Regions from separate parts of the Sporosarcina sp. FSL W7-1283 genome, predicted to be linked through region 1. Evidence: a T-box and tRNA genes for the amino acid it is inferred to sense, from the RefSeq annotation. Region 1 holds a T-box; the other holds one or more tRNA genes.
The links. A T-box is a leader RNA that pairs with one kind of tRNA and senses whether it is charged. The one in region 1 lies ahead of ileS (isoleucine--tRNA ligase), so its partner is inferred to be a tRNA-Ile.
Positions count from the first base shown of each region.

Region 1 (10,704 bases):
TTGCAGATGCTTTGGAAAAATGGAAACCAGACAATTCGCCTGATCTATCTGGATTTCCTTCTGTGTATCAAAAAGATCTACGACTTATCCGCCTACAAACTGTACAGGGTGCATCTTGGACTGTTGGTATCAAATTCAAAAGCTGGTTGGTGGATGAACAGCCATTGCCTTCAGGATATATTGCCCTAACGAAAGAGCAACGTCAATATCCACAAGGCGCATCAGCAATTTTGCAAGTCAGCGCAATGGAAGTGATGAAAGAAGAAAGGAGAACGGATACATGTTAATTGAAGTGAAAAAATGGGTTTCCTTTATCGCAGGTTTTTTTAGAAAAAAGAATGGAACATTTTATATCGGAGGACATGAATCCCTCCCTAAGCCACTGGACAAAGAACAGGAAGCCAAAACAATTCAAGCATTAATGAATGGCGATCCAGCCGCACGTGATACTTTAATTGAGAAAAATTTAAGGTTAGTTGTGTATATTGCAAGACGTTTTGATAATACCAATACGAATATTGAAGATTTGATCAGCATCGGAACAATTGGCCTTATAAAAGCAATCGAAACTTTTAAAGCTGATAAAAATATTAAGCTCGCTACGTACGCATCGCGCTGTATTGAAAATGAAATTTTGATGCATTTACGCAAGACAAGCCGAATGCGTTCAGAGATATCATTCGATGAACCGTTGAATTCAGACGCGGATGGGAATGAATTGCTGCTATCAGATATTCTGGGTACAGATGAAGATATTATTACAGATGATGTTGAAAAAAAGTTGGAACGTCAATATATGATAGATGCGATTCAATGCCTTGATGAGAGAGAGCGATATATTATGGAACAGCGCTTTGGATTGATGGGCACAATGGAAATGACACAGAAGGAAGTTGCGGATTTATTAGGAATCTCACAGTCCTATATTTCAAGATTGGAGAAAAAAATCATTTCCGAGCTTCGTGATCGGCTCAACCAGCCCATTTCTTAATTGGACGTATCGGTAGAAATTGGCGATTCTCTAAACCGCATATTCTAATGCGTTGAGGACAAACTACTTTGTACACTCACCTATAGAATGCGGAGGAAAAGCCAATGGTACGTACAAGAGTAGAAATTTGTGGAATCAATACGTCCGAGCTGCCATTATTAACAAGCGATGTGATGAAAGAAACATTCATTCGTTTGCAAAGCGGCGACGAATTTGCCAGAGATGAATTGGTGTTTGCGAATTTGCGGCTCGTACTTAGTCTTGTTCAGCGTTTTAACTATCGTGGTGAACAGGCTGACGATTTATTCCAAGTAGGATGTATTGGTTTGTTGAAAGCCATCGACAATTTTGATTTAAAGCACAATGTTCGATTTTCCACTTATGCCGTGCCGATGATCATCGGAGAAATCAAGCGGCACCTAAGGGATCATCATGCTGTTCGTGTATCCAGGTCCTTGCGTGACATCGCTTATAAAGCCATAAAAGCAAAAGAAGAGTATATTAATGAACATCAACATGAACCACGTATTTCAGATTTAGAAAAAATAACGGGCATCCCGGAAGAAGATATTCTTTTCGCACTTGATGCTATTCAAGACCCGATGTCTTTACACGAACCGATGAACAGCGATGGCGGAGATCCAATCTACATGATGGACCAGCTGCAAGATCAACGTGTCTCAGAAGAACGCTGGATGACCTATGTCTCCATAAAAGAAAGTGTAGAAGAGCTAAATGAACGCCAACAACTTATTGTTTCAAAAAGATTCTATTTAGGCCAAACGCAAACCGAAATAGCCAAAGAACTTGGAATATCACAGGCGCAAATCTCGCGTATTGAAAAACATGCAATGGATAAAATCCGTCTGGGGATTGAACAAAAGAACAGCTAAAAGGTTGATTGAACATTTTAATAGCATTTTATGAAGTTGGGAATACAACGAAGCATAAGAAGTATATCATCTGTCACAATGCCAAAGGGTATTGTGGCAGCTTTTTACGTTCTCGATAAAACACACTAAGCATAGTATGAAATAAGGAGGCGGAGTTATGCGTTTTTCTAGTTTACAAAAGAAAGAAGTCATCGAACTAAAAAAAGGATCCTTTCTTGGATTCGTACAAGACGCCACCATCGACATTGAAAGTGGAAAAATCGACAAACTGCACATCGGCGAAATACAGCGTTCATTTTTCTCAGACGCCAAATCAAAAGGCGTACAGAAGGTTGGCTATGAAGACGTCATGACGATCGGCAAAGATATTATCCTTGTCCAGAAGAAACACCCAAATTGATGACTAATCGTTGATATCCAACGCCTCGCTTGATACAATGAAGCAAAGAAGAAGAAAAGTAGTGATATTGTGAAATTAATAGAACAAAGGTTAGCAACTATACAGCAGCAAATTAACGAAGCATGTGAGAAAGCAAAGCGAAATCCAGAAGATATCACCTTAATCGCGGTTACCAAATCGGTATCGTCCAAAAGAGCGCAGGCCTTAGTGGATATCGGAGTGGAGGATTTAGGTGAAAACCGATTGGAAGGGCTGCTGGAAAAGCAAAAGAATATTCAAAACCCAGTGAACTGGCATTTTATTGGGAACTTACAAACTCGCAAAGTTAAAGAGCTGATTCATACTATTCACTGTCTGCATTCTGTAGATCGTATGAGCCTTGCGAAAGAAGTGAATAAACGGGCTGAACAGCCCATGGACTGTTTTGTACAAGTCAATGTGTCTGGCGAAGAGTCTAAATCAGGTATTGAACCAGAGGCAGTTGAAGCATTTATTGAACAATTGGCAGCCTTTGAAAACATACATGTGATCGGCTTGATGACAATGGCTCCGAATACTGATGACGAATGCGCCATACGCAATGTGTTTAGCTCTTTACGTGAATTGCGTGATAAAATTGCCGCGAAACAATTATCTTATGCTCCGTGTACAAAGTTATCGATGGGAATGTCAAATGACTTCACAATCGCGATTGAAGAAGGTGCAACACACATACGCATCGGCACAGCATTAGTCGGATCAGAAAGCGAGGAAGATGAATGAGCCTCAAGAAACGATTTGAAAAATTGTTTTGGTTGGAAGAAGAGGAAACTGTTAATGAACCTCAAAGTAAACAGCCAATGGTCAATCAACCGCCTGCCCGTAAAGAAATGAAAAAAACCAATGTGAAAAAACAAGCAATAGAACCAACTCCAACTACACCGGTTATCAGTTTGCAAAGTGTCCAAAAGTCTTCAAAAGTGATTTTAGTGGAGCCGCGTGCTTATGCGGAAGCACAGGATATCGCAGAGCATCTAAAAAACAAGCGTTCGGTAGTAGTGAATTTGCAACGAATTGAGCGAGATCAGGGTTTCCGCATTATCGATTTTCTGAGCGGTACCGTATATGCGCTTGGGGGAGATATTCAACGGGTAGGGACGGATATATTTCTCTGTGCACCTGAGAACGTGGAAGTAGCTGGCTCAATTACAGAATTTATATCAGAGTAATTGTGATTCTGCTATCTGCCAGGACTACAACTTCTGTGGAAATTAAGCTTGAACAATTTTGAATGAGGTGTACATGTCATTATGATCGTATTATTGAACAATGCGTATTTACTAATCTCAGGAGCACTCCAAGTATATTCCATCCTATTGGTGATTTATATTTTGATGTCTTGGGTACCATCGACGCGAGAAACCAAATTTGGTCAAATTTTAGGTAAGCTCACAGAACCTTATCTAGGATTTTTCCGAAAGTTCATTCCGCCACTTGGAATGATTGATATTTCTCCAATCGCAGCAATTTTTGCATTACAGTTAATCGGCCGGGGTATCGGGCAGATTTATTTAATACTTTTCAGAGCACTCGTCTGAACTAAGAGTTTTAATTCCACAACGGAAATCCTCACAGGGGTGAGGATTTTTTTGCATAAGGAGAATGTTTGCCATGGAATCATTTTTCCAGCATTTTCGAAAAGAAGAACAACCATTCATTGAAAAAGTGAATAGCTGGGTGAAAGAGGTTGAGGATACGTATGCGCCTAAATTGACGGAGTTCTTGGATCCCCGGCAGCGATTTATTACGAAATCCATTGTCCGAAATTCTGATCTTGTAATGGCTTCAGAAGGAGGTTTTCCTGATGCCGAGCGCAAACGTGTCTTGATTTATCCTGATTACTACACGCCATCAGAGGATGACTTTCAAATTAGTTTGTATCAAGTTCAATATCCACAGAAATTTGTCAACATGAAGCATTCACAACTTCTCGGTTCGTTATTATCTCTCGGTATTGATCGTTCCAGATTTGGCGATATACGGATTACGGAAGAAGCCGTACAATTTGCGGTAACAGCAGAGGTTTCCGAATACATCCATGTCAATTTCACGCAAGTCGGCAAGGTGAAGGTTTCCGTACAGCCTGTTTTGAATGCAGCCGAAGTGATAGATGTTCAGGAAGAGTGGACAGAAGAGATGCACATTATCAGTTCTCTCCGTTTAGATACAGTGGTTGCTTCATTGGCGAAATGTTCAAGAGCCAAAGCTTCTTCTCTCATCAAAGGAGAGAAAGTCAAAGTGAACTGGGCGATAATCGATCAGCAAGCTTTTGAAGTAGAGGAACAGGATATCCTGTCTGTCAGGGGCTTCGGACGCTATAAAATAATCGGTATAGAAGGAAGAACGAGGAAAGACAAGATCCGCGTTGTGATTGGTGCATTAGTCTGATAGAGAAAACCTTGATAAAATCAGAAATATAGTGTTTAATCAAGTAGTACAGAATTATAAGAATCAAAGCGAGATGGATCAGACGGAAAGGAGAAAGCATTTCATGGCTTTAACCCCTACGGATATACATAACAAAGCATTCAGTACGAAATTTCGTGGCTTTGATGAAGATGAGGTCAACGAGTTTTTAGAGCAAATTATGAAAGACTATGAGAACGTTTTGAAGAAAAATGAAGAGCTGCAACAAGTTATCATAAATAATGAAGCAAAAATTGCCCATTTCAATACAATTGAAGAAACTTTGCAAAAGTCCATATTAACAGCTCAAGAAGCAGCTGAGGACGTGCGTAGAAATGCGATACAGGAATCAAAATTAATTATTAAAGAATCAGAAAGAAATGCAGATCGCATTGTTAATGACGCATTGGCGCGAGCAAGAAAGATTGCAATGGAAGTGGAAGACTTGAAAAAACAGTCGAAAGTCTTCAGAAGCCGTTTTAAAATGATGGTGGAAGCGCAGCTTGATTTGATTCAGATGGATGATTGGGATCAATTGCTTAAGTATGAACTAGATACATCGAGCCTGGAAAGTGCTTCTGACGAGAAATAATAAGAAGCTTGACAATTCAAATCGACATTCCTATACTTACACTAATTAGTTAAAGAAGAAGCGATGAAAGAGAGAGTACTTTCAGACTTTGCCGATAGCGAGCCGGGGGTGGTGGAAGCCTGGTGGAGAAGCTGAGAAGAAAATCACTCTTGAGCTGGATTATGGATATGTACATGATCCCGGTCACACTGCCGTTACTAAGTGTCTAAGCGGCAATTGTATTGTACGATTGCAAGTAGGGTGGTACCGCGAGAATATCCTCGTCCCTTTTTGGGATGGGGATTTTTTTAATTACCGAAAGCAATTAATGATACTTTGGACGTAATTTTATGGAGGAGGATTCGGAATGGAATACAAAGATACATTGCTTATGCCGAAAACGGAGTTTCCGATGCGTGGAAATTTACCGAATAACGAACCGAAAATGCAAGAGAAGTGGGATGAAGAGAATATTTATCAAAAAGTCCAGGAACGTACAGCGGGCAGACCGTTTTTTGTTCTGCATGACGGACCGCCGTATGCGAATGGAGATCTACACATGGGGCATGCCCTCAATAAAGTTTTAAAAGATATTATCGTTCGATATAAGTCGATGTCAGGATTCCATGCTCCATATGTACCAGGCTGGGATACACATGGCTTGCCGATTGAGCAGGCCCTTGTCAACAAAGGCGTGGACCGTAAAAAAATGAGCGTTGCGGAATTCCGTAAAATGTGTGAAGACTATGCGTATGAGCAAATCAATAATCAACGCACACAATTTAAGCGTTTAGGTGTACGTGGTGATTGGGAAAATCCATATATTACGTTAAAACCTGAATTTGAATCTCGTCAAATTCAAGTATTCGGTGAAATGGCGAAAAAAGGGTATATCTATAAAGGGTTAAAACCTGTTTATTGGTCCCCTTCAAGTGAATCTGCTCTAGCGGAAGCCGAAATCGAATATAAGGATAAGAAATCACCATCTATTTACGTCAGCTTCCCAGTCCGTGACGGCAAAGGCGTACTTGCAGAAGATGTAAAATTCCTAATCTGGACGACAACGCCTTGGACGATTCCAGCAAACCTTGGTATTTCGGTTCATCCAGCATTCACTTATGCAGTAGTGAATGTTAATGGTGAAAAACTCGTTGTGGCGAAAGAGCTAGTGGAGTTTTTGGCGAAAGAGTTAGAGTGGGAAAACTACTCAATAGAGCAAGAATTGCCAGGTGCGGATCTTGATCGTATCGTTGCGAAGCATCCATTCTATGATCGCGACTCACTTATCATGCTTGGGGAGCACGTAACAGCAGATGCAGGAACAGGCTGTGTCCACACAGCGCCTGGTCACGGGGAAGACGACTTCTATGTGTCCAAATCTTATGGCATCGACGCGTTATCTCCAATTAATGACCGCGGTGTGATGACAGAAGAAGCACCTTATTTTGCAGGTATGTTCTATGAGGATGCGAATAAAGCTGTAACAGAGAAGTTGGAAGAAGTAGGCGCGCTTAAAAAGCTTTCCTTTATCACACACTCGTATCCGCATGACTGGCGGACGAAAAAGCCGGTTATTTTCCGTGCAACAGCTCAATGGTTTGCTTCGATCGAATTGTTTAGAAGTGACTTGCTGGAAGCGATCCGAAATACGAAGTTTACTCCATCTTGGGGTGAAACGCGTCTATTTAACATGGTTCGTGACCGTGGAGATTGGTGTATTTCTCGTCAACGTGTGTGGGGGGTTCCGATTCCTGTGTTTTATGCGGAAAATGGAGATGCCATTTTAACGGACGAAACGATCAGCCATGTGGCGAAATTATTCCGGGAGCACGGTTCCAATGTTTGGTTTGAACGTACAGCAAAAGAATTATTGCCTGAAGGCTTCACTCATGAAGGAAGTCCAAACGGTGAGTTTACAAAAGAAACGGATATCATGGACGTTTGGTTTGATTCTGGGACGACGCATCAAGGCGTGCTGGAAGAGCGTGACGACCTTGTCTATCCAGCTGATCTGTATCTGGAAGGTTCTGACCAGTATCGCGGATGGTTCAACTCGTCATTGACAACAAGCGTTGCGATTAATGGTATTGCACCATATAAAGGCCTTTTAAGCCACGGTTTCACGCTGGATAAAGATGGCCGTAAAATGAGTAAGTCTCTTGGCAATGTCATTGTGCCGGCGAAAGTCATCAACCAATTGGGCGCTGACATTGTGCGTCTATGGGTTTCATCTGTTGACTATACGGCGGACGTTCGAGTTTCTGATTCCAACTTTAAGCAAGTTTCGGAAGTATACCGTAAGATTCGTAATACAATTCGTTTCTTGCATGGTAACGTAGCCGATTTTGATCCGTCAGCAGACCGTGTATCATTTGAAGAAATGCGCCCAGTTGATCAGTATGTCTATGTGAAGCTTCAAGACTTGATCAAAGAGGTACGTACTGCATATGATCACTATGAATTTGCAGGTGTTTATCATGCGGTTAATAATTTCTGCACAGGCGTCTTAAGTTCTTTCTACTTGGATATCGCAAAAGATGTCGTGTATATCGAAGGAGTCAACCACCCGCATCGCCGCGCTATGCAAACGGTTATGTATGATACGTTGATCACATTAGTCAAACTAATCACGCCGATCTTACCGCATACAGCAGATGAAATGTGGAACTACTTGAATGTGAAGGAAGCGGACAGTGTACAATTGACAGATATGCCAGAAGCAGATGAAAAGGGCGAGGTAGCAGATAAACTGCGCGAGCGCTTTGATCATTTGATGGCTATCCGTGATGATGTATTGAAAGCGTTGGAAGAAGCGCGAAATGCAAAAGTCATCGGTAAATCACTCGAAGCAAAAGTCACCGTCGTACTTCCAGAAGATCAACAAGGTCTTCTTCAAGCAAGCGATATTGACTTCGCTCAGTTCTTTATTGTCTCCACTTTTGAAGAAAGCAAAAATACTGAGCTTCCGAATGCCCTGAAACTAGACCGTGCAACTGTACTAGTCGAACCGGCGGAAGGCGAGAAATGTGAACGTTGCTGGACCATCTCTACAACTGTAGGAGAAGATACAACTCACCCGGCATTATGTGCACGATGCGCATCCGTTGTGAAAGAGAACTATGCGTAAGCAATCTTGATGCAAAAGCCATCATCATCTACTTAAGGATGACGATGGCTTTTGCTTTTGATCAATGAAAATTGATAAGAGTAAATTAAGCAGGTTTTGTGTTAAAATGAATAAGACATTTGCTGGACGGAGGTAGACGAAGTGATCGTTTATTATGCAATCGCTGCCCTGGTCATAGGATTGGACCAATTGACGAAGTGGCTAGTAGTGAAGAATATGGAGCTCGGCGAACAAATATCTATATGGGATCCTTATTTTGGCTTCCTTTCGCACCGTAACCGAGGTGCAGCGTGGGGGATGCTGGAAGGGAAAATGTGGCTATTTTATATCGTAACCATTGTCGTTGTCGTAGCTATTATTTATTTTTTTCATACAGAAGGGAAAAAAGATCGGCTTCTTGGTGTCAGCTTGATGTTATTGCTTGGCGGAGCGATCGGAAATTTCATCGACCGATTATGGAGAGGTGAAGTCGTTGATTTCGTAGATGTACTGATTCCTGTCATCCGCTACGACTTTCCGATTTTCAATGTGGCAGACGCTGCCCTGACAATTGCCGTCGTATTAATCTTATTACACGTAATACTCGATGAGAAAAAGAAAAAGAAAAAAGGTGTCTCTTAATGGAAAGATTTGAATATGAAATTACAGAAGAAACAGCTGGCAATCGAATTGACAAAGCACTCGCTTTACTACAGCCTGATTGGTCTCGGACACAGATCCAGCAATGGGTGAAAGATGAACGCATCCAAGTGAATGGCAGCTTCATGAAATCGAATTATAAAGTGAAAACTGGAGATGTTGTCTCTGTAGAACAGCCAGAACCTGAGGCATATGATATTGAAGCAGAAGACTTAAATCTCGAAATCGTTTATGAGGATCAAGACGTCCTTGTGGTCAATAAGCCAGTCGGAATGGTCGTACATCCTTCCCCTGGACATCTATCGGGAACGCTGGTCAATGGATTGATGCATCAGTGTACGGATCTGTCGGGGATCAACGGTGTGATGAGACCGGGTATTGTACACCGGATCGATAAAGACACATCTGGATTGTTGATGGTCGCAAAAAATGATAAAGCACATGTATCGTTAGTTGATCAACTCGTGGAAAAATCCGTCAACCGTGTCTATACGGCTCTTGTTCACGGCCATATTCCTCACGATAATGGAACGATCGACGCTCCGATCGGAAGAGATCCGCGAGATCGTCAAAAAATGGCGGTAGTGGATAACGGAAAAAACGCAGTGACCCATTTTAAAGTATTAGAGCGTTTTGGCGATTATACATTGGTTGAATGCAGATTAGAAACAGGGAGAACGCATCAAATTCGTGTCCATATGAAATACATCAGTTATCCGTTAGTTGGCGATCCCAAATACGGTCCGAGGAAAACAATTGATTATGGCGGACAAGTCTTACATGCTGGAACGGTTGGTTTCCAACATCCTTCTACAGGTGAGTACATGGAGTTTACGGCTCCATTGCCTGAAAATTATCAACAGTTGCTAAATGAATTACGTGCACATTAAGCGTTGACAAATACAAACGGCTAGCTGTATACTCGATAAAGCAATTGAATAGCGATACCTTTAAAGTCAGTCCTGTGAGGCTGGGAAGGTTGCACGGAAATACATGAGACTTACTGCGGTAAGAATCACTGTATGCTTTTTTCTGCACGTCTGCCCTCCTGTCTACTCTGACTGGAGGGTTTTTCTTATGGATAAATACACATAACGGAAAGGGGAACTAAAAAATGGCAGAGAAAGCAACGATACTAGATGATCAAGCGATCACACGAGCGGTAACAAGGATTGCACATGAGGTCATTGAGAAAAATAGAGGGATTGATGATTGTATAGTGGTCGGTATCAAAACGAGAGGTGCAATTTTAGCTAAACGTTTAGCCGAAAAGATTGAGCAAATCGAAGGCAAGCCGATCAAGACGGGAGAACTCGATATCACCCTATATCGTGATGATCTTCAGTTGAAACATGAACAGGCGGAAGCATTAGTGCAGCAAGTAAATATAGCGCACGATGTTTCAGATCAAAAAGTAATTTTAGTTGATGATGTGCTGTATACAGGACGGACGGTTCGAGCAGCACTCGATGCAATTATGGATCTTGGAAGACCTTCATCAATCCAATTGGCTGTACTCGTGGACAGAGGACACAGGGAATTGCCGATTCGGCCGGATTTTGTAGGGAAGAACATTCCGACTTCGAGTGAAGAACGAGTTGTTGTAAGCATGACAGAAACGGACGGAACAGACGGAGT
Region 1 is NZ_JBBOOL010000001.1:1,227,628-1,238,331, forward strand. It holds gene MKY93_RS05740 (sigma-E processing peptidase SpoIIGA) at 1-287, shown strand, start outside; gene sigE (RNA polymerase sporulation sigma factor SigE) at 281-991, shown strand; gene sigG (RNA polymerase sporulation sigma factor SigG) at 1,096-1,884, shown strand; gene MKY93_RS05755 (PRC-barrel domain-containing protein) at 2,042-2,284, shown strand; gene MKY93_RS05760 (YggS family pyridoxal phosphate-dependent enzyme) at 2,354-3,046, shown strand; gene MKY93_RS05765 (cell division protein SepF) at 3,043-3,492, shown strand; gene MKY93_RS05770 (YggT family protein) at 3,574-3,861, shown strand; gene MKY93_RS05775 (YlmH family RNA-binding protein) at 3,935-4,711, shown strand; gene MKY93_RS05780 (DivIVA domain-containing protein) at 4,815-5,321, shown strand; T-box leader at 5,376-5,592, shown strand; gene ileS (isoleucine--tRNA ligase) at 5,668-8,427, shown strand; gene lspA (signal peptidase II) at 8,569-9,048, shown strand; gene MKY93_RS05795 (RluA family pseudouridine synthase) at 9,048-9,956, shown strand; gene pyrR (bifunctional pyr operon transcriptional regulator/uracil phosphoribosyltransferase PyrR) at 10,181-10,704, shown strand, end outside.

Region 2 (10,704 bases), 1.4 Mb from region 1:
GAAGGTTAAGAGGAGGGGTTAGCGCAAGCGAAGCTCTGAATTGAAGCCCCAGTAAACGGCGGCCGTAACTATAACGGTCCTAAGGTAGCGAAATTCCTTGTCGGGTAAGTTCCGACCCGCACGAAAGGCGTAACGATCTGGGCACTGTCTCAACGAGAGACTCGGTGAAATTATAATATGCGTGAAGATGCGCATTACCCGCGACAGGACGGAAAGACCCCGTGGAGCTTTACTGTAGCCTGATATTGAATTCCGGTGCAGCCTGTACAGGATAGGTAGGAGCCTTGGATTCCGGAGCGCCAGCTTCGGAGGAGGCGTTGGTGGGATACTACCCTGGCTGTATTGGACTTCTAACCCATGCCCGTGATCCGGGCAGGAGACAGTGTCAGGTGGGCAGTTTGACTGGGGCGGTCGCCTCCTAAAGAGTAACGGAGGCGCCCAAAGGTTCCCTCAGAATGGTTGGACATCATTCGTAGAGTGCAAAGGCATAAGGGAGCTTGACTGCGAGACCTACAAGTCGAGCAGGGTCGAAAGACGGGCTTAGTGATCCGGTGGTTCCGCATGGAAGGGCCATCGCTCAACGGATAAAAGCTACCCCGGGGATAACAGGCTTATCTCCCCCAAGAGTCCACATCGACGGGGAGGTTTGGCACCTCGATGTCGGCTCGTCGCATCCTGGGGCTGTAGTCGGTCCCAAGGGTTGGGCTGTTCGCCCATTAAAGCGGCACGCGAGCTGGGTTCAGAACGTCGTGAGACAGTTCGGTCCCTATCCGTCGCGGGCGCAGGAAATTTGAGAAGAGCTGTCCTTAGTACGAGAGGACCGGGATGGACATACCGCTGGTGTACCAGTTGTCTTGCCAAAGGCATCGCTGGGTAGCTATGTATGGACGGGATAAATGCTGAAAGCATCTAAGCATGAAGCCCCCTTCAAGATGAGATTTCCCATTACGCAAGTAAGTAAGATCCCTCAAAGATGATGAGGTGGATAGGTCTGGGGTGGAAGCACGGCGACGTGTGCAGCTGACAGATACTAATCGATCGAGGACTTAACCTATTTTAAGAAGTACTACTTGAGGTACACAATGTCTTTTATTCAGTTTTGAGTGAACAAAAATTCACTAAAAAACTAAAATAACACTTGCTTTATTTGAAATAAGTGTTATAATAGTAAATGTCCGACGAAAGGACAAGTCTGGTGACGATAGCGAAGAGGTCACACCCGTTCCCATACCGAACACGGAAGTTAAGCTCTTCAGCGCTGATGGTAGTAGGGGGCTTCCCCCTGTGAGAGTAAGACGTCGCCAGGCAATCACTTTCTTTTGATTTGCAATCTACAATTTAGTATTTCATACATAATAAAGTGGTCATAGAAAATGAAGGAATTTAGCAGACATAGCAATGCGAAGATTATCGCAATTTTACCCAGGAGGATTAGCTCAGCTGGGAGAGCACCTGCCTTACAAGCAGGGGGTCGGCGGTTCGAGCCCGTCATCCTCCACCATATTTTCTACACTTTTGCCGGTGTAGCTCAACTGGTAGAGCAACTGACTTGTAATCAGTAGGTTGAGGGTTCAAGTCCTTTCGCCGGCACCACTTCATGTACGAGCCATTAGCTCAGTTGGTAGAGCATCTGACTTTTAATCAGAGGGTCACAGGTTCGAATCCTGTATGGCTCACCACTTTATTGGCAAATGCCAACATACTGCGGGTGTGGTGGAACTGGCAGACACGCTAGACTTAGGATCTAGTGCCTTCGGGCGTGGGGGTTCGACTCCCTTCACCCGCACTTTTTTTGCGGAAGTAGTTCAGTGGTAGAATACGACCTTGCCAAGGTCGGGGTCGCGGGTTCGAATCCCGTCTTCCGCTTATCCACTCTTGCCGGGGTGGCGGAACTGGCAGACGCACAGGACTTAAAATCCTGCGGTAGGTGACTACCGTACCGGTTCGATTCCGGTTCTCGGCACCATTTATAAATATGCGCCCGTAGCTCAATTGGATAGAGCGTCTGACTACGGATCAGAAGGTTGTGGGTTCGACTCCTGCCGGGCGCGCCATATTTAATCAAAAATTATACATAACATAGTCGGGAAGTAGCTCAGCTTGGTAGAGCACTTGGTTTGGGACCAAGGGGTCGCAGGTTCGAATCCTGTCTTCCCGACCACTTATTGGGGCCTTAGCTCAGCTGGGAGAGCGCCTGCCTTGCACGCAGGAGGTCAGCGGTTCGATCCCGCTAGGCTCCACCAATAATATAAGTTTATAACTGACTAATTGTGGCGGCGTAGCTCAGCTGGCTAGAGCGTACGGTTCATACCCGTAAGGTCGTGGGTTCGATCCCCTCCGCCGCTATCTAAGGACCTTTAGCTCAGTTGGTTAGAGCAGACGGCTCATAACCGTCCGGTCGCAGGTTCGAGTCCTGCAAGGTCCACCAGTTTAATTAATGTACGGAGGAATACCCAAGCCCGGCTGAAGGGATCGGTCTTGAAAACCGACAGGGGTGTTAAAGCCCGCGGGGGTTCGAATCCCTCTTCCTCCGCCATATTTATTAAAACAAACCCTTTACTTTGCTAACTTGTTATGTTACAATAATGTAGTCGGGTTGAAAAAGAAGTTTGAAAGTATTTTATTGTCGCGGGGTGGAGCAGTGGTAGCTCGTTGGGCTCATAACCCAAAGGTCGCAGGTTCAAATCCTGCCCCCGCAACCAAGGTCCCGTGGTGTAGCGGTTAACATGCCTGCCTGTCACGCAGGAGATCGCGGGTTCGATTCCCGTCGGGACCGCCATTTTTATTTTAAAGAATTACAATGTGGCTCAGTAGCTCAGTCGGTAGAGCAAAGGACTGAAAATCCTTGTGTCGGCGGTTCGATTCCGTCCTGAGCCACCATTAATGCGGGTGTAGTTTAGTGGTAAAACCTCAGCCTTCCAAGCTGATGATGAGGGTTCGATTCCCTTCACCCGCTCCATTAGGGGCCTATAGCTCAGCTGGTTAGAGCGCACGCCTGATAAGCGTGAGGTCGGTGGTTCGAGTCCACTTAGGCCCACCATTCCGCAGTAGCTCAGTGGTAGAGCAATCGGCTGTTAACCGATCGGTCGTAGGTTCGAATCCTACCTGCGGAGCCAATATGGGGAAGTACTCAAGTGGCTCAAGAGGCGCCCCTGCTAAGGGTGTAGGTCGCGAAAGCGGCGCGAGGGTTCGAATCCCTCCTTCTCCGCCATACGTTTTGGCCCCTTGGTCAAGCGGTTAAGACACCGCCCTTTCACGGCGGTAACACGGGTTCGAATCCCGTAGGGGTCATACCAAAAAGAGACAATGCACATATAATTGTGCATTGTCTCTTTTTATTTAGTAGATTGCTAAATATAAAATTAGCAGCAGCGTGTGGTCTGAAAGCTTTAAGGTTCATTCCGACGATACTCGCGGTTCTCCGAGTCTCTTGCCCGGTTATATTATTACATATGGAAAGGCTGGTGCTGAAAGTTACAATAACTTTCAGTACCAGCCTTTTTTCTTTATTTTTTATCATCTACATAACTGTCGCCTTTATGATAAGGTATATCGCCAAGAGGTGATTCTAACCCTTCTGCATCGAGCTCTTCTTTGTATTCTTCTGATTCCTCACTGTGCACGACGCCAGCAGGTTCACCTGTGATATCTGATACAGCAAAATCTTCATATTCCTCTGTAGCTTCGTCACTATCATCATCATAAAGATCATCATAATCACGATTTTCATTACCGCTAAAATCGGAAGGAGTTTCGGAAGTGCCGGACCTTGCGATTTCTTGAAAACTGTCTTCGTAATCTCTTCTGTCACCGGATCTACGTTCGGCAAATGAATTCGGTTCTGCCATAATTAAAATATCTTCCTCTACTGGACGATCCTCGGGAACGGATTGTTCTGCATCTTCAATACATACAGTTGTAAACGGAATGGCTTCTAAACGTTCGTATTGAATGTTCTTTCCGCATACTTCACACGTCCCGTACGTTCCGTCTTTGATAGCCTGGAGTGCATGCTGGACTTTTCCTAGCTCGTCTTCCGCATGTGTGTTCAAGGCTATATCTTTTTCACGTTCATACAATTCAGTTCCCATATCAGCTGGATGGTTATCGTACATCGATAGCTCCCCAACCGAATCTTGGGCTGACTGCACCATCTCCGTTTCCTTTTCGGTCTGGGTTAAACTTTCTTCCATAGCATGTAGTTCTTTTTCTAAGGTTTGTATTTGTTGTGTAGTTAGCAATTCATTCACGACCCTTTCTGTATGGCTTTCCTAAATAGGAATGGAGTTTGGGAAAGCTTTATTACTTCAGTCATTCCCTGTTTCTTAGGAAGCGTAAACCTTTCCAACAAAAAAACGCCTACCTTTTGCAGTGTAGACGTTTGAGATGTGGTTTATTCAGATGAAATGAGCGATAAGTATTCCAATACCCAGAAGAAATCCAAACAATGTATTGGTCACTCCTGTGTCTTTCATAGCCGGCATCACGTGAATCGGTTGCTCGTATTGCCTGAACGTTTTAATTGCATAAAGCGGTTTAGGTATACTTAGAAGAACAAGTAAAGCCCAAGCGGATACATGACCAGTAAGAACAAGTACGATAATCCAAACATAGGACACGATAAAGAATGAGGCGAGTATGGTGACAGCATTTGAGCGTCCTGTCAGAATTGCTAATGTCTTGCGGCCGCCTTTGGTGTCTCCTACGATATCACGTATATTGTTTGCCATCATGATCGCTGCGACGAGCAGCATACTTGGCACGGACAGTAAGATTGCATTTCCTGTAATAGTTCCTGTCTGTATGAAGAAAGCAATTAAAATCAACAGCATTCCCATAACAAAACCGGATACTAACTCACCAAATGGTGTATATGCGATGGGGTAGGGACCGCCGGTATAAAGATAGCCGATCAACATGGCGATGGATCCAACTACTGCAAGAACCCAGGAAGTTTGCATGCAAATGTAGATGCCTAGAAGAACCGACAGGCCATATAATAGCAATGCTAAATTAAGGACAGTTTTCGGTTTCACGCCATTTCGTACAATTGTGCCGCCAATGCCGATAGAGTGCTCATCATCGAGCCCCCTCTTGAAGTCGTAGTATTCATTGAACATATTCGTTGCCATTTGCAAGAATAAGCTTGCCGTCAGCATAGCCAGGAATAGCGGAAAATGAATGGCTCCATATTGCAGTGCGATCATGGTGCCTAAAAAGACAGGTGCAAAGGCTGCGGTTAATGTGTGCGGTCTTGTGAGCTGCCACCAAACGCGCCAGCCGGTAGTAGATTCTATTGTGTGTTGCACGTGTAATCTCTCCTTATTTATAATCAATACTTACTATTATACAACAAAAGCAATCTGTTAGGTATGGTGATTGGTCAACCGAACGCATTTGTCGAAGGACCTCGAGAACAGGAAGACTTATCATACTAAGTAAAGCATTCGATGTGATAGAATAGAGGTACTTATAGTCCGGCTACTATATGGCTGGAAGAAATTTATCGACAACATATTGAATGATAGTAAGGAGAGAGTAGGATGAACCGGAAATTGACCGATCGAGCGAATTTAGGTCAGACTGTAGGAACGGAAGCTCGTTTTTTTACGGAAACAATAGAAGTGGAAACGCTTGATCCGCTTGCCTTTTTTGAAGCAGGGCGTTCACATTATGGCGATCATCGTTTTTTTTGGCAAAATGCAGATAAAACAGTCAAGCTGGTTGGCGTTGGTCAGGCAGCCGTGCTGACTGCTGACACACACCGCTTTCAATCGATATCCAGACAATGGAAAGCCCTTTGCGGAAGACTGATCAAAGAGGAAAAAGATATGGATCCCGTGCTGTTCGGAGGGTTTTCATTCGATCCACAAACGAGACAGGATGATGAATGGACTGCATTCCCGGCAGCGTATTTCACGGTGCCTTTGATTCAATTGAAAATTGATAACGGTAAGACATACGTATCGATCAATTATGTTACAGACGAGCTAGAGGCAGCTGCTCAGTTTGAAGGGTTGCGTCAAGAACGTGACCGCTTGCTTCATATCGCGCAAGTGGATGAGTTCACATTACAAGGTAAACCAGCGATCGTTTCACAGACGGAATTGGCTACTGATCGCTATATGGAGGCAGTCGAGAATGTGACTTCCCAAATTAAAGCGCAGGTGGCGGAGAAAGTTGTCATTGCGCGTAAGATCAAATTGTCTTTTGAAGAGGAATTTCAAAAAGCAACTGCCCTGCACGCAATTACGAATGAACAGCAAGCGAGCTATCATTTCGGTTTGCAAATAGGAGAAGAGATGTTTTTTGGTGCGACTCCTGAGCGACTTGTGGAAATTTCAAAAGGACAAGCATATTCAGCCTGTGTAGCCGGCTCCATACATCGTGGAAAAACAGCCCTTGAAGATCAGCAGCTTGGCGAACAATTGCTGCGTGACAAGAAAAATCGGGAAGAACATCAATATGTAGTAGATATGATTACGGAAGTATTTTCTGAGTTCTGTTCCTCCTTGCATGTGAATAAAACACCAAAACTATTGAAGGTCCGAGATATTCAACATTTATTCACGCCAGTGGAAGGAAAATTAGCTGAAGATCAGGAGATTTTCCGTCTCGTGGAAGCCCTTCATCCGACGCCTGCCCTCGGCGGGGTTCCGCGCAAGAAGGCGCTTGCGATCATTCGGGATGAAGAGCAAATGGACAGAGGGTTTTATGCAGGACCGATTGGTTGGACGGATGCAGCAGGAAATGGAGAGTTTGCTGTCGCAATTCGTTCAGGACTGCTGTCTGGCAAAGATGCCTATCTATATGCAGGCGGAGGTATCGTGGCGGATTCCATGCCGACTGAAGAGTATAAGGAAACATGGGTAAAATTCAGACCTGTTTTGCGTGCGCTCGGAGGAAGTTTACATGAATGATCATCGTGCAGGATTGACGAACTATGTGCTTCGTCTAACAGAAACTTTGGTGCAACAAGGAGCCAATAAGGCGGTCATCAGTCCAGGTTCCAGATCGACGCCGCTTGCTTATGCATTCTCAAAGTCCGAAGATATGCAGACTTTTATTCAAACAGATGAACGTTCTGCAGCATTTTATGCACTCGGACTGGTGAAAGCGACTGGACGGCCAGTCGTTCTGCTATGTACGTCGGGTACTGCTGCATCGAATTATCATCCGGCAGTAACAGAGGCCTATTATGCTCGTCTGCCTCTTATTGTCATCACCGCAGACCGTCCGCATGAACTGCGTGAAGTCGGTGCTCCGCAGGCGATAGACCAGATTCGTATGTTTGGGGAGCACGTTAAAGAAAGTGTAGACTTTCCTGTTCCCGAAAACCGTGCAGAAATTCTGAATTACATGGAACAGCGGGCAGTCCGGCTGCTTGCTGTTGCGAAAACTGCACCACAGGGTCCAGTCCATCTGAATGTGCCGTTTCGGGAGCCGTTGCTAATTGATTTAGAAGGACAGGCACCGGTCAGCAGGTTCCAACAGCAATTCATCGGTGAAGCCTCGTTGTCTAATGACATGAAGGATTTCTTACAGCAAGCGATAACTAAGTCAAAGCGAGGTATTTTGATCATCGGTGAACAGCCGCCTGAATTGCAGAAAGAGCAGTTCTGGCAATTTGCTAAGTCGCTTCAGTGGCCGGTATTATGTGACCCGCTATCCAATTTGCGTTCGCAGGTACCAGCTGACTGTATCGATTTATGTATCGATCAATATGACGCATTGTTAAAAAGTGAAACATTTAGCGAAGGGGTACAGCCAGACTGTGTCATCCGTTTCGGACCACAGCCTGTTTCTAAGCCATTAACGTTGTTTTTAAAGAGGGTCTGTCCAAAAACATATATTGTAGTGGATGAATCCCCAAATTATCGCGATCCCTTAGGTCTGACAACGCATCATTTGCAAACTACAGCAAGGAGTGTTTGGCAGGAGATGGATGTCTGTCTTGAACGGGCTGACTATACAAATCAATGGCTTCAAGCGAACCAGATTTCCACTGATGTGCTCAATGATGAAATGTATTTTAACGGAGATGAAGGGCATATCGTGCGTCAGTTCATTGCACATCTGCCTAATAAAGCTGATGTCGTGTGCAGCAGCAGTATGCCGATACGTGATTTGGATACGTATTTTAAGAAGACCGAAAAAGATATTTCGCTATTTTGCAATCGGGGGACAAATGGTATCGATGGCGTAGTTTCGACTGCTCTTGGTATCCAAGAAGGCCGCAAACGAACTACCTATTTATTAATTGGTGATTTGGCGTTTTTACATGATTTGAATGGATTGATCATATCCAGATTACAGGAGACAGATTTAACGATTATCATCGTCAATAATAATGGCGGGGGCATCTTCTCCTATCTGCCTCAAGCATCTGTGGAAGACTATTATGAGCAATTATTCGGTACTCCGACGAATTTGACATTCAATCATATTGCGGCGATGTATGAAGCGCAGTATGATGCGGTGTCTACAGTGGAGGCATTTGAAAACGTAATGCAAGCGACTAAAACGTCCAGCCTGCGAATGATTGAAGTCTTTACGAATCGTGCGGATAATGTGGAAGCACATCGGACGGTATGGCGAGAAATCGCGAAGAGGGTGGAATGCATTGAAGGCTGAAGTCATGGACATCCGTGGAATTCAAACCTATGTAGAACGCCATGGAGATGAGCAATTACCGGCGATTGTCCTGTTGCATGGCTTTACGGGCTCAACAGATACATGGCGGGAAACGATCGATATACTTCTGACACAGCATTATGTCATCACGGTCGATTTAATTGGTCACGGCAGAACGGCCTCTCCAACGGAGCCAGAACGTTATCAAATGAATGAACAGATTGAAGATTTGCATCAGTTATTGGCAGATCTACACATTGAGCAGCCCATTCTGTTAGGGTATTCAATGGGCGGAAGAGTAGCGCTTGGCTATGCCGCAACGTATTCCGACCAAATTGCCGGCTTGATACTAGAAAGCAGTTCACCTGGTTTAGGAACGGAAGCTGAACGGACTACACGCTGTGTTGCAGACGCAAAGTTAGCGGAGCGAATCGAAAACGAAGGAATCGAGAAATTCGTCGATTTTTGGCAGGAAATTCCCCTTTTTCATTCGCAAAAAAAACTTTCGGATGAGAAGCAGCTGGCTGTGCGGCTTGAGCGACTGAAGCAGCAGCCGCTTGGCTTGGCAAATAGTCTGAGGGGAATTGGGACAGGAAGTCAGCCATCATATTGGGATGAGTTGACGCATTTTGAGTTTCCAGTTTTGCTCATCACGGGAAGTGAAGATGAGAAATTTGAAAATATTGCCCGGGAAATGAAACGATTATTGCCAAATGCCTTGCATGAAACGATAAAAGACGCGGGACATGCAATTCATGTGGAAAAACCGCGGCAATTTGCTACAATGATAAAGAGCTATCTGAAAACAGTTGGAAAATGAGGAGGAGTTAGTATGACCCGTCAATGGGAAACGCTTCGTACATATGATGATATTAAATATGAAATGTACAACGGCATTGCAAAAATTACGATCAATCGTCCAGAAGTGCGAAATGCATTCCGGCCGAAAACCGTTTCTGAAATGATTGATGCATTTTCACGAGCAAGAGATGATCAACGTATCGGTGTCATCGTGTTAACAGGTGAAGGAGAAAAGGCTTTCTGTTCAGGAGGCGACCAATCTGTTCGCGGTCACGGTGGATACGTAGGTGACGATGAGATTCCTCGCTTGAACGTGTTGGATCTGCAACGTCTAATTCGCGTAATTCCGAAGCCGGTTGTCGCAATGGTTGCTGGTTATGCAATCGGTGGCGGCCACGTTCTGCATGTTGTTTGTGATTTGACAATTGCAGCTGATAATGCACGTTTCGGACAGACTGGACCGACTGTTGGTTCATTCGATGCTGGTTACGGATCTGGTTACTTAGCGCGTATTGTGGGCCATAAGAAAGCGCGTGAAATCTGGTACTTATGCCGTCAATATGATGCGCAGGAAGCACTCGACATGGGTCTGGTCAACACAGTTGTTCCTTACGATCAATTGGAAGATGAAACCGTACAATGGTGTGAGGAAATGTTGAGTAAGAGTCCGACTGCATTGCGCTTCTTGAAAGCTGCAATGAATGCGGATACGGATGGACTGGCTGGACTTCAGCAAATGGCTGGAGACGCTACACTTCTTTATTACACAACGGATGAAGCGAAAGAAGGACGCGATGCATTTAAAGAAAAACGCAAACCGGACTTCGATCAGTTCCCGCGTTTCCCTTAAACGTTTTAAAAGCTGCCTATAATGGGCAGCTTTTTCATTACACTATTTAATTGGAGGTTGTAGTTTCTTATGATGATCCCGAATTGGTTGCATCAGCGTGCGAAGGTGTCTCCAGAGCTGTCCGCTTTGGTGGGAAAGGAAGGGCAATGGACTTTCCGTGAATTGTACGAAGCGTCGCTTGGAATCGCACAACAGCTACATAGTTTTAATATTGCATCGGGTGATAGAGTAGCTTTATTGAGCCATTCCAATGAAGAGACCGTGTTATTCATTCATGCGTCCTGGTTATTGAGTGTGGAAGTAGTGTTTCTCAATAGCCGACTTACTGAAGACGAACTAGAATGGCAAATTAACGATGCGGAAGTTGAGATAGTGGTCGTCGATGACCGGGTTGCCCAGACTCCTATTCTAGACGGAGT
Region 2 is NZ_JBBOOL010000001.1:2,661,698-2,672,401, reverse strand. It holds rRNA gene MKY93_RS13895 (23S ribosomal RNA) at 1-1,054, shown strand, start outside; rRNA gene rrf (5S ribosomal RNA) at 1,192-1,307, shown strand; tRNA gene MKY93_RS13885 (tRNA-Val) at 1,426-1,501, shown strand; tRNA gene MKY93_RS13880 (tRNA-Thr) at 1,518-1,593, shown strand; tRNA gene MKY93_RS13875 (tRNA-Lys) at 1,604-1,679, shown strand; tRNA gene MKY93_RS13870 (tRNA-Leu) at 1,705-1,786, shown strand; tRNA gene MKY93_RS13865 (tRNA-Gly) at 1,795-1,866, shown strand; tRNA gene MKY93_RS13860 (tRNA-Leu) at 1,878-1,966, shown strand; tRNA gene MKY93_RS13855 (tRNA-Arg) at 1,978-2,054, shown strand; tRNA gene MKY93_RS13850 (tRNA-Pro) at 2,085-2,161, shown strand; tRNA gene MKY93_RS13845 (tRNA-Ala) at 2,168-2,243, shown strand; tRNA gene MKY93_RS13840 (tRNA-Met) at 2,273-2,346, shown strand; tRNA gene MKY93_RS13835 (tRNA-Ile) at 2,352-2,428, shown strand; tRNA gene MKY93_RS13830 (tRNA-Ser) at 2,444-2,536, shown strand; tRNA gene MKY93_RS13825 (tRNA-Met) at 2,628-2,702, shown strand; tRNA gene MKY93_RS13820 (tRNA-Asp) at 2,704-2,779, shown strand; tRNA gene MKY93_RS13815 (tRNA-Phe) at 2,805-2,880, shown strand; tRNA gene MKY93_RS13810 (tRNA-Gly) at 2,886-2,959, shown strand; tRNA gene MKY93_RS13805 (tRNA-Ile) at 2,964-3,040, shown strand; tRNA gene MKY93_RS13800 (tRNA-Asn) at 3,042-3,116, shown strand; tRNA gene MKY93_RS13795 (tRNA-Ser) at 3,121-3,211, shown strand; tRNA gene MKY93_RS13790 (tRNA-Glu) at 3,220-3,291, shown strand; gene MKY93_RS13785 (TraR/DksA C4-type zinc finger protein) at 3,507-4,193, opposite strand; gene MKY93_RS13780 (1,4-dihydroxy-2-naphthoate polyprenyltransferase) at 4,398-5,309, opposite strand; gene MKY93_RS13775 (isochorismate synthase) at 5,544-6,920, shown strand; gene menD (2-succinyl-5-enolpyruvyl-6-hydroxy-3-cyclohexene-1-carboxylic-acid synthase) at 6,913-8,634, shown strand; gene menH (2-succinyl-6-hydroxy-2,4-cyclohexadiene-1-carboxylate synthase) at 8,639-9,454, shown strand; gene menB (1,4-dihydroxy-2-naphthoyl-CoA synthase) at 9,467-10,285, shown strand; gene MKY93_RS13755 (o-succinylbenzoate--CoA ligase) at 10,355-10,704, shown strand, end outside.
Region 2: it has a tRNA-Ile gene. The T-box ahead of ileS (isoleucine--tRNA ligase) is inferred to sense a tRNA for this amino acid. The anticodon was not compared.